3 regions of the Polaromonas sp. SP1 genome follow, and region 3 is predicted to be linked to each of the others. Evidence: predicted binding sites of a transcription regulator. Region 3 holds the regulator's gene; each other region holds the start of a gene.
The links. Region 3 encodes sigma-54, which starts transcription at its own class of promoters, with help from an activator protein. Its sites were predicted from a motif close to TGGCANGNAANCTGCTTT; they were not measured.
Positions count from the first base shown of each region.

Region 1: a site for sigma-54 is predicted at 1,432-1,449, ahead of DT070_RS14285 (DUF2126 domain-containing protein). Genes of this name have one in related genera too.
Region 2: a site for sigma-54 is predicted at 1,881-1,898, ahead of DT070_RS14280 (circularly permuted type 2 ATP-grasp protein). Genes of this name have one in related genera too.

Region 1 is NZ_CP031013.1:2,997,955-3,002,797, forward strand. It holds gene DT070_RS14285 (DUF2126 domain-containing protein) at 1-1,335, opposite strand, end outside; gene DT070_RS14290 (DNA internalization-related competence protein ComEC/Rec2) at 1,582-4,089, shown strand; gene DT070_RS14295 (circularly permuted type 2 ATP-grasp protein) at 4,175-4,843, shown strand, end outside.
Region 2 is NZ_CP031013.1:2,992,649-2,997,491, reverse strand. It holds gene DT070_RS14285 (DUF2126 domain-containing protein) at 1-1,799, shown strand, start outside; gene DT070_RS14280 (circularly permuted type 2 ATP-grasp protein) at 1,961-4,756, shown strand; gene DT070_RS14275 (transglutaminase family protein) at 4,780-4,843, shown strand, end outside.
Region 3 is NZ_CP031013.1:1,750,596-1,755,438, forward strand. It holds gene DT070_RS08360 (thiol:disulfide interchange protein DsbA/DsbL) at 1-319, shown strand, start outside; gene lptA (lipopolysaccharide transport periplasmic protein LptA) at 703-1,329, shown strand; gene lptB (LPS export ABC transporter ATP-binding protein) at 1,344-2,144, shown strand; gene DT070_RS08375 (RNA polymerase factor sigma-54) at 2,289-3,824, shown strand; gene DT070_RS08380 (class I SAM-dependent RNA methyltransferase) at 3,867-4,843, shown strand, end outside.

The DNA of each region.
Region 1 (4,843 bases), 1.2 Mb from region 3:
CGTGATGTAGGTGGTGGCCAGGCCCAGTTTGCCCGCCAGCGTCTGCACAAAGCGTTGCGCGTCGGCGCTGGTGTAGTTACAGGGCTGGCGCTCGTCGGCAAACAGCTCCGGGTTCTGCCAGATCGGCTGGCCGTCCTTGCGCCAGAAAATGCTGAGTGCCCAGCGCGGCAATTGCTCGCCCGGGTACCACTTGCCCTGGCCGAAATGCAGGAAGCCGCCTTCGCCGTATTCGGCGCGCAGCTTTTGCACCAGCTCGGTGGCGTAGCCGCGCTTGGTGGGCCCCAGCGCGTCGATGTTCCATTCGGCGGCGTCGCGGTCGGTGGTGGCCACAAAGGTCGGCTCGCCGCCCATCGTCAGGCGCACGTCGCCGGCGGCCAGGTCTTTGTCGACTTTTTCGCCGAGCGACAGCACCTCTTGCCATTGCGCCTCGGTATAGGGCTTGGTTACGCGCGGTGACTCGTAAATCCGCTGCACCGCCATGTGGTGTTCGAACTCGACTTCGGATTTGTCGACACCGCCTTCGACCGGCGCGGCGCTCGAGGGCTCGGGTGTGCAGGCCAGCGGGATATGGCCTTCGCCCGCCATCAGGCCGGAGGTGGGGTCAAGCCCCACCCACCCGGCGCCGGGCAAAAAGACCTCGCACCAGGCATGCAGGTCGGTGAAGTCGGTCTCTGCGCCGCTCGGGCCGTCAATCGATTTGACGTCGGCCTTGAGCTGGATCAGGTAACCCGAGACAAAACGCGCGGCCAGGCCCATGTGGCGCAGCAGTTGAACCAGCAGCCAGCCCGTGTCGCGGCAGGAGCCGCACGCCAGGCGCAGGGTTTCTTCGGGCGTCTGCACGCCGGGCTCCATGCGGATGGAGTACTTGATGTCCGACTGCAAGCCCTGGTTCAAGCCCACCAGGAAGTCGATGGTGCGTTTGGGCGTGCGGTCGATTTTCTCGAGGTAGCGCTTCAGCAGTGGTGTGACCGGCTGGGTGGCCAGGTAAGGCGCCAGTTCGCGGGCCTGCAGCGCGTTGTAGGTAAACGGAAATTCTTCGGCGGCGGGCTCCAGGAAGAAATCAAACGGGTTGAACACCGCCATCTCCACGACCAGGTCTACCGTGACCTTGAATTCGCGCGTGGGCTCCGGAAACACCAGCCGGGCCTGGTAGTTGGCAAACGGGTCTTGTTGCCAGTTGATGAAGTGCCCGGCGGGCTCGACTTTGAGGGAGTACGAGAGCACCTGGGTGCGGCTGTGCGGCGCGGGCCGCAGCCGGACGACCTGCGGCCCGAGCTTGACCAGGCGGTCGTATTTGTAATGGGTGATGTGGCTCAGGGCGACGTGGATGGACAAGGCAGCCTCGCTTTAAATAATGACAATACGGCCGCCACATCTTGCGGCCTGGGGAAACACCATGCGAGCAGCTTACCCGCATTTGGTGATGTTCTGAAAGCAAGAGCTGCGCCATCGATCCGATGGATATTTCTCTGGCGCTTTAGTGCTCTTGCTGGCAAGGTCGCGGCTTGCCGATAAAAACAAGCCGAAAAAGGGGAGGGCGCCTTGACGCGACCAGGATCAAACGGGCCAGCGTACAGCGCCATGGGCCCCGGGCCGGCCTGTGCCGGTTTCATCGCGGGCGTTGCCCTGCAACTTCAACAGCCTGCGCTGTGGCCCGCCACCTGGTACGCGGCGGCTGTCCTGCCGGCCTGTGCGCTTGCCGGCTTGCTTTGGTGCCTGGGTGGCCGTGTGCGGATGGCATCGTGGGGTCGTGTTGGGCTCGCCTTCGTTTTGGCCGCCATGCTGGGTTTTGGCGCAACGGGCTGGCGGGCCGGCGTTTTCCAGTCTGCCGGGCTGGACCCCGCCCTGGAAGGCCGTGATATCGAGGTCATTGGCCGTGTGCTGGCGATGCCGCAGCCGGGCGAAGACGGCGTGCGGTTTCGGCTCGGTGTGGAGTCGGCACGCCTGGATGGCCGCGCCGTCACCTTGCCGCCGCAAATCCTGCTCGGCTGGTATTCGGGTTTTGGCGGCCGTGAAGCGGCTCTGCCGGCGCAGGACGCCGACCCCTCCGAGGTGGTGCTGGCGTTGCAGCGCCAGCCGCAACCCCTGCGCGCAGGGGAGCGATGGCAGATGACCGTGCGGTTGAAGGCCCCGCACGGCAACAGCAACCCGCATGGCTTTGACTACGAGCTCTGGCTGTGGGAGCAGGGCCTGCAGGCCACCGGTTACGTGCGCGCCGGCGTGCACGATGCGCCGCCCGCCAGGCTTTCCGGCAGCTGGCACCATCCCGTCGAGCAGGCCCGGCAGGCGGTGCGCGAGGCGATCTTTGAGCGGGTGGAAAACCGGCAGCTTGCGGGTGTGATCGCCGCCCTGGTGGTGGGCGACCAGAACGCGATCGAGCGCGCCGACTGGGATGTGTTTCGCGCAACGGGCGTGGCGCACCTGATGAGCATTTCGGGCCTTCACATCACCATGTTTGCATGGGCTGCGTCGCTGCTCATCGGCGGCCTTTGGCGGCGGTCGGCGCGCCTGACGCCCCGGCTGTGCCTGGCCTTGCCGGCCGGCGCTGCAGGCGCGCTGGGCGGGCTTTTGCTGGCAGCCTTGTACGCGCTCTTTTCCGGCTGGGGTGTGCCGGCGCAGCGCACGATCTGGATGCTGGCCGTCGTGATCCTGCTGCGCCATGGCGGGCGGCAGTGGCCGTGGGCGCAAACCTGGGTGCTGGCCATGGCTGTGGTGGTGGCGCTGGATCCGTGGGCGCTGATGCAGGCCGGGTTCTGGCTTTCATTCGTGGCCGTCGGTGTGCTGTTTGCTACAAATTCAGGAGCGGCAACCCAAGGTGGGGTATGGGCTGGAGGCCAATTTGGCATTGAAGATTCAGCGCCGGCGGTGCGTTGGCGGCGGCACCTGCCTCGCTGGCTGGCGGGCCTGGCCGGCGCCCTGCGGGAGCAATGGGTCGTCACGCTGGCGTTCACGCCCCTGTCACTGCTGCTGTTCAACCAGGTTTCGCTGGTGGGGCTGGTGGCCAATGCCGTGGCGATTCCGCTGGTGACCCTGGTCGTCACGCCGCTGGCCTTGCTGGGCGTCGTGTGGGCGCCGGTCTGGCTGGCGGCTGCGTGGGTGGTGGGGGTGCTGGCTGCTTTCCTGCAAGGGCTGGCCGGCTGGCCTTGGGCGTCCGTCAGCGTGGCGGCGGCGCCGCTGTGGTGTGCCGTGGCCGGCGTGGCAGGCGGCGGGTTGCTGGCCACCCGGCTGCCATGGCGCTGGCGTGCGCTGGGCTTTCCGCTGCTGCTGCCGGTGGTGTTGTGGCAGCCGGCGCGCATGCCGCCCGGCCAGTTTGAGCTGCTGGCCGCCGACATCGGCCAAGGCAATGCGGTGCTGGTGCGCACGGCAAGCCACAGCCTGCTCTACGACGCCGGCCCGCGCTTTTCACGCGAAAGCGATGCCGGCCACCGTGTGCTGGTGCCGCTACTGCGCGCGCTGGGGGAGCGGCTGGATGTGCTGATGGTCAGCCACCGCGACACCGACCACATCGGCGGGGCGGCCACGGTGCTGGCCATGCAGCCTGAGGCCCGCCTGATCAGCTCGATTGAAGAGACGCATCCGCTGCAGGCTTTGCGCAAGGCCGGCCGGTGCGTCGCCGGCCAGCGTTGGGAATGGGATGGCGTGGCGTTTGAGGTCTTGCATCCGGCGGCTGCGGACTATGGCGTTGTTGGCGGCAAGTCCAACGCCATGAGCTGCGTGCTGCGCATCGGCAACGGCAGCCGCACCGCCTTGCTGGTGGGCGATATCGAGTCGCCGCAGGAGCTGGCGCTGGCCACGGCGAACCCGGCCGGCCTGAAAGCCGACGTGCTGCTGATGCCCCACCACGGCAGCAAGACATCGTCCAGCGCGGTGTTCCTGGATGCCGTGAAGCCGCAATGGGCCGTAGCCCAGGCCGGTTACCGCAACCGCTTCGGCCACCCGGTCGATTCGGTGGTGGCGCGCTATGAAGCACGCGGCATACGCCTGGTGAAGTCGCCGCAGTGCGGGGCAGCTTCATGGAGCAGCCAGCAGCCGGAAATTTTTCAATGCCAGCGGGAAGAGGGCAAGCGCTACTGGCATCATGTGCCTTAAAAACAGGGTGAGGTGCACCGCCTTGGCGCATTACTTGCTAAGCTACGTGAAAAGCCATGCGCATAACTTGCTGGAGATCAAGCCAATGAGCCGACCGATGTTTGATGAGATGAACGCCACGGAATCCAGCGTCCGTGAGCATTACCAGGGTTACCAGCGTTGGCTGGCCAAACAGCCTGCCGACGTGATGGAGGCGCGCCGCGCCGAAGCCGAGATGATTTTCCGCCGCGTCGGCATCACCTTTGCGGTGTACGGCGCCAAAGACGAAGACGGCGCCGGCACCGAACGGCTGATTCCTTTTGACCTGATTCCCCGCATCATCCCTGCCCACGAATGGGCCAGCATGGAAAAAGGCCTGATCCAGCGCGTCACGGCCCTGAACCGCTTCATCCACGACGTGTACCACGGCCAGGAGATCATCAAGGCCGGTGTCGTTCCTTCCGAGCAGATTTTCCAGAACGCGCAGTTCCGCCCCGAGATGATGGGCGTGGACGTGCCCGGCAACATCTATTCGCACATCAGCGGCATCGACATCGTGCGTGCGCCCAATGCGCAGGGCGAGGGCGAATACTACGTGCTGGAAGACAACCTGCGCGTGCCCAGCGGCGTGAGCTACATGCTGGAAGACCGCAAGATGATGATGCGGCTGTTCCCCGAGCTCTTCAGCCAGAACCGCGTGGCGCCCGTCGCCCACTACCCCGACCTGCTGCTCGAAACCCTGCGCGGCATGGCGCCGCCCGCCACGGCCGAGCCC
Region 2 (4,843 bases), 1.2 Mb from region 3:
CGGCAGGCGGCAGCGCGAGTTCACTGGCGCAATACATGGCGCGCTACCTGACGGGCAACACCGCGCTGACGCAAGCCAGCCGTATCCTGCAGTTCCGCCCGCTGGGCAATGCGGGTGCGAACGGGAAACCGGGCGACAAGCCGGCCGCAGAAACCGCCGCACCGGCCGATGACCGCGCACCCAAGCCTTTTGAATCGGCCGCCTGGCTCACGCGCACGGCGCTCTGCGTCGAGGTGCGTGACCCCTCACGCGCCAACGGCCCCAAAGACAAACCCAAGGCCGACCCGGACAGCAAGGCCAACAAATCCGGCCGCGGCGAAGTGGGCGCGATTTACGTCTTCATGCCGCCCATGGAGCGCCTCGAAGACTACCTCGACCTGCTGGCTGCGGTGGAAGCCACGGCGCAATCGCTGGGCGTGAGCATCGTGCTCGAGGGCTACCCGCCGCCGCGCGACCCGCGCCTGAAGATGCTGCAGGTCACCCCGGACCCGGGCGTCATCGAAGTCAACATCCACCCGGCCTACAACTGGGGCGAACTGGTGGAGCACACCGAGTTCCTCTACAAGATCGCGCACGAAACGCGCCTGTCGGCCGAGAAGTTCATGACCGACGGCCGCCACACCGGCACCGGCGGCGGCAACCACTTTGTGCTGGGCGGCGCCACGCCGGCCGACAGCCCCTTCCTGCGCAAGCCCGAGGTGCTGGGCAGCCTGATCGCCTACTGGCACAACCACCCGTCACTGAGCTATTTGTTCTCGGGCATGTTCATCGGCCCGACCAGCCAGGCGCCGCGTGTGGACGAAGCCCGCAACGACCAGTTGTACGAGCTGGAAATCGCCCTGCGCGAGATCGAGAACAACCGCAAGAAGTACGGCGCCGACATGCCGCCCTGGCTGGTCGACCGCACGCTGCGCAACATCCTGGTCGACGTGACCGGCAACACGCACCGCAGCGAGTTCTGCATCGACAAGATGTACTCGCCCGACTCCACCACGGGCCGCCTGGGCCTGCTGGAATTGCGTGCCTTTGAGATGCCGCCGCATGCGCGCATGAGCATTGCCCAGCAACTGCTGCTGCGCGCGCTGGTGGCGCGCTTCTGGAACAAGCCCTACCACGGCCGCGTCACCCGCTGGGGCACCGAGTTGCACGACCGCTTCCTGCTGCCGGGCTTTATCCGCATGGATTTTGAAGACGTGCTGACCGAGCTGCGCGAAGCCGGCTACGCCTTCGACATGGCCTGGTTCGAGCCGCACTTCGAGTTCCGCTTTCCGCTGATCGGGCGGGTCTTGTCCAACAGCATCGAACTGACATTGCGCAGCGCGCTGGAGCCCTGGCATGTGATGGGCGAAGAAGGCTCAGCCGGCGGCACCGTGCGTTATGTCGATTCGTCGCTCGAGCGCATCGAGGTGCACGTGACAGGCCTGAACGACAACCGCTATGTCGTCACCGTCAACGGCCGCGCGCTGCCGCTGCAAAGCACGGGCCGTGTCGGTGAATACGTGGCGGGCGTTCGCTACAAGGCCTGGAACCCGCCTTCCGCGCTGCACCCTTCCATCGGCGTGCATGCGCCGCTGACGTTTGACATCGTCGACACCTGGATGGAGCGCTCTTTGGGTGGCTGCCAATACCATGTGGCGCACCCCGGCGGGCGCAACTACGACACCCTGCCCGTCAACTCGTACGAGGCGGAAAGCCGCCGCCTCACACGCTTCTTCCGCATGGGCCACACGCCCGGCAAGATGCGCGTGGCGCCGGCACAGCCTAGCCGCGAGTTTCCGTTCACGCTCGACTTGCGCTAGGGGCGCGGGCGGGGTGCCTGCGGCGCCCTGCCAGAAGTGCCCATCAGTCTGTCTTATGGGTGCAACATTTGCATGCCGAGGCGGCATAAATAGCGCTTTGCCGGGCCCTTGGGCCTGCCCCGCGCCTTGGGACGCACAGGCCGCAGGCATACTTGCAGGACGTGGAAAATAACACCGAGTCACTTTTTGCCGCCCAGGCGCTCGAATCCCCCTGCGCCCTGGCCTCTGCGCTGGCGCCGCATGCGGCGGCGGGGCATTTCGACGAGTTGCGGGGCCGTGTGTCTGAGGGCCCTGCGGAAGCGGCCGCGCCGGCGCAGCCCGTACTGCGCGCCGCCGGCAGCGCCCCGGAAGCCGCCGCGCCTTCTGCTGAAGCCCCGCCCTCCGCTGACGACAGCTTGTCGCCCGAGTGGACGCGCTTCTTCAATTTCCTGGGCACCGACGGTTTTTACGACCTGAACCACCGCACCGCCAACCTGCGCCGCCAGATCCGCGACAACGGTGTGACCTACAACGTCTACGCCGACGCCAACGGCCCGCAGCGGCCTTGGGCGCTGGACCTCTTCCCCATGATGGTGTCGGCCAGCGACTGGGCGCACATCGAGGCCGGCATCCAGCAGCGCGCCCGCCTGCTGGACCGCGTGATGGCCGACATTTACGGCCCGCAGGAACTGCTCTCCAAAGGCCTGCTGCCCAGCGCGCTGGTGCACGCCCACCCGGGCTACCTGCGCGGCATGCAGGGTGTGAAGCCTGCCGGCGGCACCTACCTGCACATTGCGGCCTTCGACATCGCACACGGCCCGGACGGCCGCTGGTCGGTGGTGTCGCAGCGCACGCAGGCGCCTTCCGGCCTGGGCTACCTGCTGGAAAACCGCCTGACTATCTCGCTGCTTTTTCCCGAAGCCTTCCGCGAAATGAAAGTGGAACGGCTGGCCGCGTCGTACAAGGCGCTGGTAGACGGCCTCAAAGCCATGAGCCCGGGCGACAGCCACGAAGAAAGCCGCGTGGTGCTGCTCACGCCGGGCCCCTACAACGAAACGTATTTTGAGCACGCCTACCTCGCGCGCTTCCTGGGCCTGACGCTGGTCGAAGGCAGCGACCTGCTGGTGCGCGACGACAAGCTTTACCTGAAGACCCTGCGCGGCCTGGAGCGTGTGCATGGACTGCTCAAGCGGCTGGACGACGAGTTCCTCGACCCGCTGGAGCTGCGCTCCGATTCCACACTCGGCGTGCCCGGCCTGCTGCAGGTCATTCGTGCGGGCAATGTGCTGGTGGTCAACACGCCGGGCTCGGCCTTCCTCGAATCGAGCGCGCTGCTGGGCTTTCTCCCGGCACTCTCCAGGCACTTGCTGGGCGAAACGCTGGCATTGCCTTCGCTGGCCACCTGGTGGTGCGGTGAGCAGGCCGTCATGCAGGATGTGCTGGGCCAGCTCAAGAACTCGGTGATCAAGCCGACCTACCCGGGCTCGGGCATGGAGTCGGTCATCGGCCACACACTGTCGCGGCGCGCGCTGGACGAATGGGCCGGCCGCATCTTGCGCCGCGGCGAGGACTACACCGTGCAGGCTTACCTGCCGCTGCCGCAAACGCCGACCTGGCAGGGCGAGCGCATATCGCCGCGTTCGGCCATGCTGCGCGTGTTTGCGGTGGCCGACGGCAATGGGTCGTGGCAGGTGCTGCCCGGTGGCCTGGCGCGGCTGGCCGGCAAGAACGAAAACATGTCGTCGATGCAGCATGGCGGCAGCAGCGCCGATGTGTGGGTGCTCGGCGACGCCTCCGCCGGCAAGGCAACGGCTGCGCGCAGCGAGCAACCCGCACTCGCATCCGCCTGGGCCACAGCGCCGCTGCGTCACCGCCCGCCAGTCACCAGCCGCGCGGCCGAAAATCTTTTCTGGCTGGGCCGCTACACCGAGCGCGCCGAAAACTCCACCCGCCTGGCGCAGATCACGCTGCAGTGCCTGGGCGGCGAAGACCAGACCTCGCAGCCGCTGCTGGCCTGGGTGACCAGCATGGCGGTCGGCAACGCGCTGGTGCTGGACACCGTGCCGCCGGCCACGCAGGCGCGCCGCGTGTTCGAGCGCGCGCTGATCGCCAACCTGGCCGACACCGAACAAGCCGCCAGCGTGGGCTACAACCTGCGGGCGCTCAAGAGCGCCGCCTCGGCCGTGCGCGAGCGCCTGTCGCAAGAGCAGTGGCACATGATCGTGCGCACCGAGGCCGACTTCTTCCAGCGCTGCGCGATTTTCAGCGCGGCCTCCAGCACCAGCCAAAGCCAGCATCAAACCGGTCAGAGTCAAAGCCAGAGCGCTCTCACCGCTTATCCACCCGAATACTCCTCCGTCGAAGCCCTGCGGGCACTCGAATCGGCCAGCGGCTTTCTCTCGGCCATGACGGGCGCGCAAACCGACCGCATGACCCGCGACGACGGCTGGCGCCTTTTGAGCATGGGCCGGCTGATCGAGCGGCTCAACACCCTGGCCGGTGCGCTGGTGCGCGGCTTTGAGACCGGGTCGGTCTTTGAAGAAGGCGGCTTTAACGCGATGGTGGCGCTGTTTGACAGCACCATCACCTTCCACGCGCAATACCAGCAGCGCCGCGACATCCCGGCCCTGCTCGATTTGCTGGTGCTGGACCGCGACAACCCGCGCTCCCTCGGCTGGGTGGTGCAGACCCTGCGCGGGCGCCTGGCCAAGCTGGCCGGCAGCGCCCCCGGCGATATGCCCGACCTGGCCATGGAATTGCCCGACCCCGGCAGCTGGGCGCTGGCCGATCTGTGCCAGGACTCGCCTGCACGTGAAGATGCGGAAGGCGATGAGGACGCCGGGCACGGCAGCCGGCAGTATGGGCATCTGGTCCAGCTACTGGAGCAATGCTGCGACGCGGCGCTGGACCTGTCGGACACCTTGAGCCGGCGCTATTTCAGCCACGCAGCGTCGGGCAGCCAGAGCCTGGGCGCTTAGCCCTCGCTGAGCAAAGTCATCCCATGCTGCTTCACGTCGTCCACGAAACCCGCTACCGCTATGCCCCCGCGGTCGTCAACGCACACC
Region 3 (4,843 bases):
CAAGGTTGAAGAGCTGCATAAAAAGGTGTTCAACGCCATCCACCAGGACAAGCAGCCGCTCAACACCGCCGACATGGTGGCGGCCTGGGCCGAAAAGCAGGGCCTGGACAAGGCCAAGTTTGTCGAGATGTACAACTCTTTTACGGTCACCACCAAGGCCCGCAAGGCCACGCAGCTGCAGGATCAGTACAAGGTCGACGGCGTGCCGGCCCTGGGCATTGCCGGTCGCTATTACACCTCCGGCACGCTGGCCCAGAACATGCCCCGCGCGCTGCAGATCACGGACTCGCTGATCGCGCAGTCCCGCGGTAAAAAGTAACACCCCCGTCCAGGCTCACTGCGTGTAGCCCGTTCCCCCCTCAAGGGGGCGGTGAGTCGGGCACACCCCTATCGGGCTCACTGCGTGTAGCCCTTTTCCCCTGCAGGGGACGGCGCCCGCGGCCCGGCAAAGCCGGTTCCGCGGCTGCCCACTGGTGAAATACCCCCACCGGTATTGCCCAAAGAATTCTTCAAGCCAGCATGAGCCCCGGAACCGGCTTCGCCGGGCCGTAGGGCGGGCTGCCCCCTCGGGGGGCAGCGACCCACACGAAGTGGGGGAGCGTGGGGGCCATTTTTATGCCCCTAATAATTCACTGTGCAAGCCATTCCCACAGCTTGCATGGCTACAATGGCCGGACACCCACGCAGCAAGATTCGTGCCTTATGAAATATCCCCTTTTTTCCCTCATCCTGCCGGCCGTTCTGGCGCTGGGGGCGGCGTTTCCGGCCTGGGCTGAAAAAGCCGACCGCGACAAGCCCATGAATGCCGAGGCGGATGCCCTGCGGTATGACGACCTGAAGCAAACCAGCGTTTTCACCGGCAATGTGGTGATCACCAAGGGCACGACCATCGTGCGCGGCGAGCGGGTCGACGTGAGCCAGGACCCCGAGGGCTACCAGCAGGCCGTGTCCATCGCGGCGCCGGGCAAGCTGGCCTTCTACCGTAAAAAGCGCGACGGCGTGGACGAGTACATCGAGGGCGAGGCCGAGCGGATCGAATACGACAGCAAGGCCGACCTCGTCAAATTCATCAAGCGTGCCGTGGTGCGCCGCTACAACGGCGCCACCCTGGTCGACGAAACCACAGGCGCCGTGATCGTTTACGACAACAACACCGACGTCTTCACGGTGGAGGGCGGCACGCAAAACAAAACCGCCGCCAACCCGAGCGGACGGATTCGCGCCATGCTGTCGCCCCGCGCCGCCGCGTCGGCGCCGGCCGCTGCAAAGCCATCCGGCCCGGCCGTCACCCTGCGCCCCAGCACCACGCTGGGCAGCGAAAAGAACTAGAAAGACCTGCACAGATGGATGTGGTGACTGATATTTCGGCGGCCCCCCGCGCTCACGGCGCTTCCGCCCCCACCCCCAGCCGCCTCGTGGCGCAAGGGCTGCAAAAATCGTACGGCAGCCGCAAGGTGGTGCAAGACGTGTCGCTGGCCGTGCAAAAAGGCGAAGTGGTCGGCCTGCTCGGGCCCAACGGTGCGGGCAAGACGACTTCTTTCTACATGATCGTGGGCCTGGTGCGCGCCGATGCGGGCGAAATCTCCATCGACGGCCAATCGGTCGAGCACATGCCGATTCACCTGCGCGCCCGCCTGGGCCTGAGCTACCTGCCGCAAGAGGCCTCGATTTTCCGCAAGCTCACGGTCGAAGAAAACGTGCGCGCCGTGCTGGAGCTGCAGCTGGGCGCCAACGGCAAGCCGCTGGGCCGCGCCGACATCGAGTCGCGCCTGGACGCGCTGCTGCAGGACTTGCGCGTGGACCACCTGCGCAACTCACCCGCGCCGGCGCTGTCGGGCGGCGAGCGCCGCCGCGTCGAGATCGCACGCGCGCTGGCGACCCAGCCGCGTTTTATTTTGCTCGACGAGCCCTTTGCCGGTATTGACCCGATCGCCGTCATCGAGATCCAGCGCATCATCGGTTTCCTCAAGTCGCGCGGCATCGGCGTGCTGATCACCGACCACAACGTGCGCGAGACGCTGGGCATTTGCGACCACGCCTACATCATCAGCGACGGCCATGTGCTGGCGCAAGGCACACCGTCCGAGATCGTGAACAACGCCGATGTGCGCCGTGTCTATCTTGGCGAACACTTCAAGATGTGAACATGGTTCCCCCCTGTTGTCGCTCACTTCGTGTAGCTCCCTCTCCCCCTCCGGGGACGGTGCCTGCGGCCTGGCGGAGCCAGTTCCGCGGCGCCTGCTGGCTGAAGACATGTCACCTCAACCTTCCGTGTATTTGAAAGTCCCGTGAAACAAGGCCTCTCGCTTCGCGTCTCGCAGCATCTTGCGCTGACGCCCCAGCTGCAGCAGTCGATCCGGCTGTTGCAGTTGTCGACGCTTGAGCTGAGCCAGGAGGTCGAGCAGATGCTTGACGAGAACCCTTTCCTGGAAGTGGCGGAAGAGACGGCGGTGCGGGAGGAGTTCGGGCTGGAGCATGTCGACACGCCGGTCAGCCAGGACAGTCGGGAGTTTGAATCTGCTACCAATTCGATAGCTGCAGGCCAAGACGACACGGGGGCTGCAGGCCAAAATGATGCTGAAATCAGTGCAGAGCCCAAGCTCGAGGAAAGCTGGGAAGGCGACGGCACGGTAGAGACCGCGCCTGACGACAGCGAGTGGGGCAGCGACGCGCCGGCGCGCAAGAACAACAACGAGGAAAGCGACGCCGAGGCCTCCGACCTCACGGGCGCCCACGAGTCGCTGCAAGACCACCTGCACCGCCAGTCGCTCGGCCTGCGCCTGTCCGAAGAAGACCGCGCCGCGCTGCACTTCCTCATTGAATCGCTGAACGACGACGGCTACCTTGAAGACAGCCTGGCATCGCTGGCCGCCGGCCTGGCCGGCAACGACCTGGAGCAAAGCGAAGAGCTCGAGCAGCGCTTTGCCATGGCGCTCAAGCTCCTGCACCACATGGAGCCCGCCGGCGTCGGCGCGCGCAACCTGGCCGAATGCCTGGGCCTGCAATTGCTCGACTGCAAGGACTGCGAAGAAACCCGCGCCGCCATCGCCATGTGCAAGCAGCCCATGGAGCTGCTGGCCAAACGCGACGTGAAGCGCCTGTCGCACCTGTGCGGCTTCACCGAGGCTGCGATCAAGGGCGGCATTGCCGTGATCGGCCGGCTCGACCCCAAGCCCGGCCGCCGCTTCGTGAATGTGGAGCGCAACCTGATCGTGCCCGACGTCATCGTCATCAAGTCGGGCCGGGGCTTCAAGGTCTCGCTCAACGGCGATGTGATGCCGCGCCTGCGTGTGCACGATATTTACGCCAACGCCCTCAAGCAGCACAAGGGCCAGGGCGGCGCGGCGCTGCAGCAGCGCCTGCAGGAAGCCCGCTGGTTCATCAAGAACATCCAGCAGCGTTTTGACACCATCCTGCGTGTGAGCAGCGCGATTGTCGAGCGGCAGAAAAACTTCTTCACGCACGGCGAGCTTGCCATGCGCCCGCTGGTGCTGCGTGAAATCGCCGACGAACTGGGCCTGCATGAGTCGACCATCTCGCGCGTGACCACCGCCAAGTACATGGGCACGCCTTTCGGCACCTTCGAGCTCAAATACTTCTTCGGCTCCGCACTCGGCACCGAAACCGGCGGCAACGCCTCCAGCACGGCGGTGCGCGCACTGATCAAGCAGTTCGTCTCGTCTGAAAGCCTGAAGAAGCCGCTCAGCGACAACCAGATCTCCGAAATGCTGAAAGAGCAGGGCATTGAATGCGCGCGCCGCACAGTAGCTAAATATCGTGAGGCGCTTCGCATCGCGCCCGCCAACCTGCGTAAATCTCTCTAGGCGCCCGGTCAGGCCGCACTGCCCCGCCTTTCAAAGCCAGTCATGAATCAACTCCAACTCTTTTTACCGTGCGCCGCCGGCGTTGAGACCCTGCTCGCGACCGAAGTACAACGCGTCACCGGCATCCAGGGCAAAGCCTGGCGCGCCGGCGTGCAGCTGCAGGCCTCGTGGCGCGATGCGCTGCAGCTCAACCTGCACAGCCGCCTCGCGCAGCGCGTGCTGATCGAGCTGCAGCACAACCAGTACCGCAGCGAGCAGGACCTCTACAACGCCGCTGCCAACGTGGCCTGGGAAATCTGGTTCACGCCCAAACAGACTTTCAAGGTGGAGATCACGGCCCAGCACAGCCCGCTGCAAAGCCTGAACTTCGCCGCGCTGAAGATCAAGGATGCGATCGCCGACCGCTTTCGCGCCAAGTTCGACGATGTGCGGCCCAGTGTCGACACACGCTGGCCCGACGTGCGCATCTATGTGCACCTGACGACCGACACCGTCACCATCTACATCGACACCTCGGGCGAGCCGCTCTTCAAGCGCGGCTGGCGTGAAGACAAGGGCGATGCGCCACTGAAAGAAACGCTGGCCGCGGCCATGATTGCCGCCAGCGGCTGGGACCAGCTCTGCAAAGACGGCGTGCCGCTGTACGACCCGTGCTGCGGCTCCGGCACCATCGCGATTGAAGCCGCGCAGATTGCCTGCAACATCGCGCCCGGCATCAACCGCCGCTTTGCCTTCCAGAAGTATTTGCCCTTCCAGGGCCATGTGTGGGACGGCCTGCTCGACCAGGCCGAAGCCGCCATCACCGAGCCCACCGCGCCGGTCTTCGGCAGCGATGTGTCCTTCCGCATGGTCGACTTTGCCGAGCGCAATGCCGAGCGCGCCGGCGTGGCCAATGCGGTGGAGTTCCGCGGCGGCGACGCCCTGCAGCGCATGCCGCCCGCGCCTTCAGGCGTGATGCTGGTCAACCCGCCGTATGGTGAGCGTATCGATGTGGCCGGTGTGGCCGGCATCACCGGCGT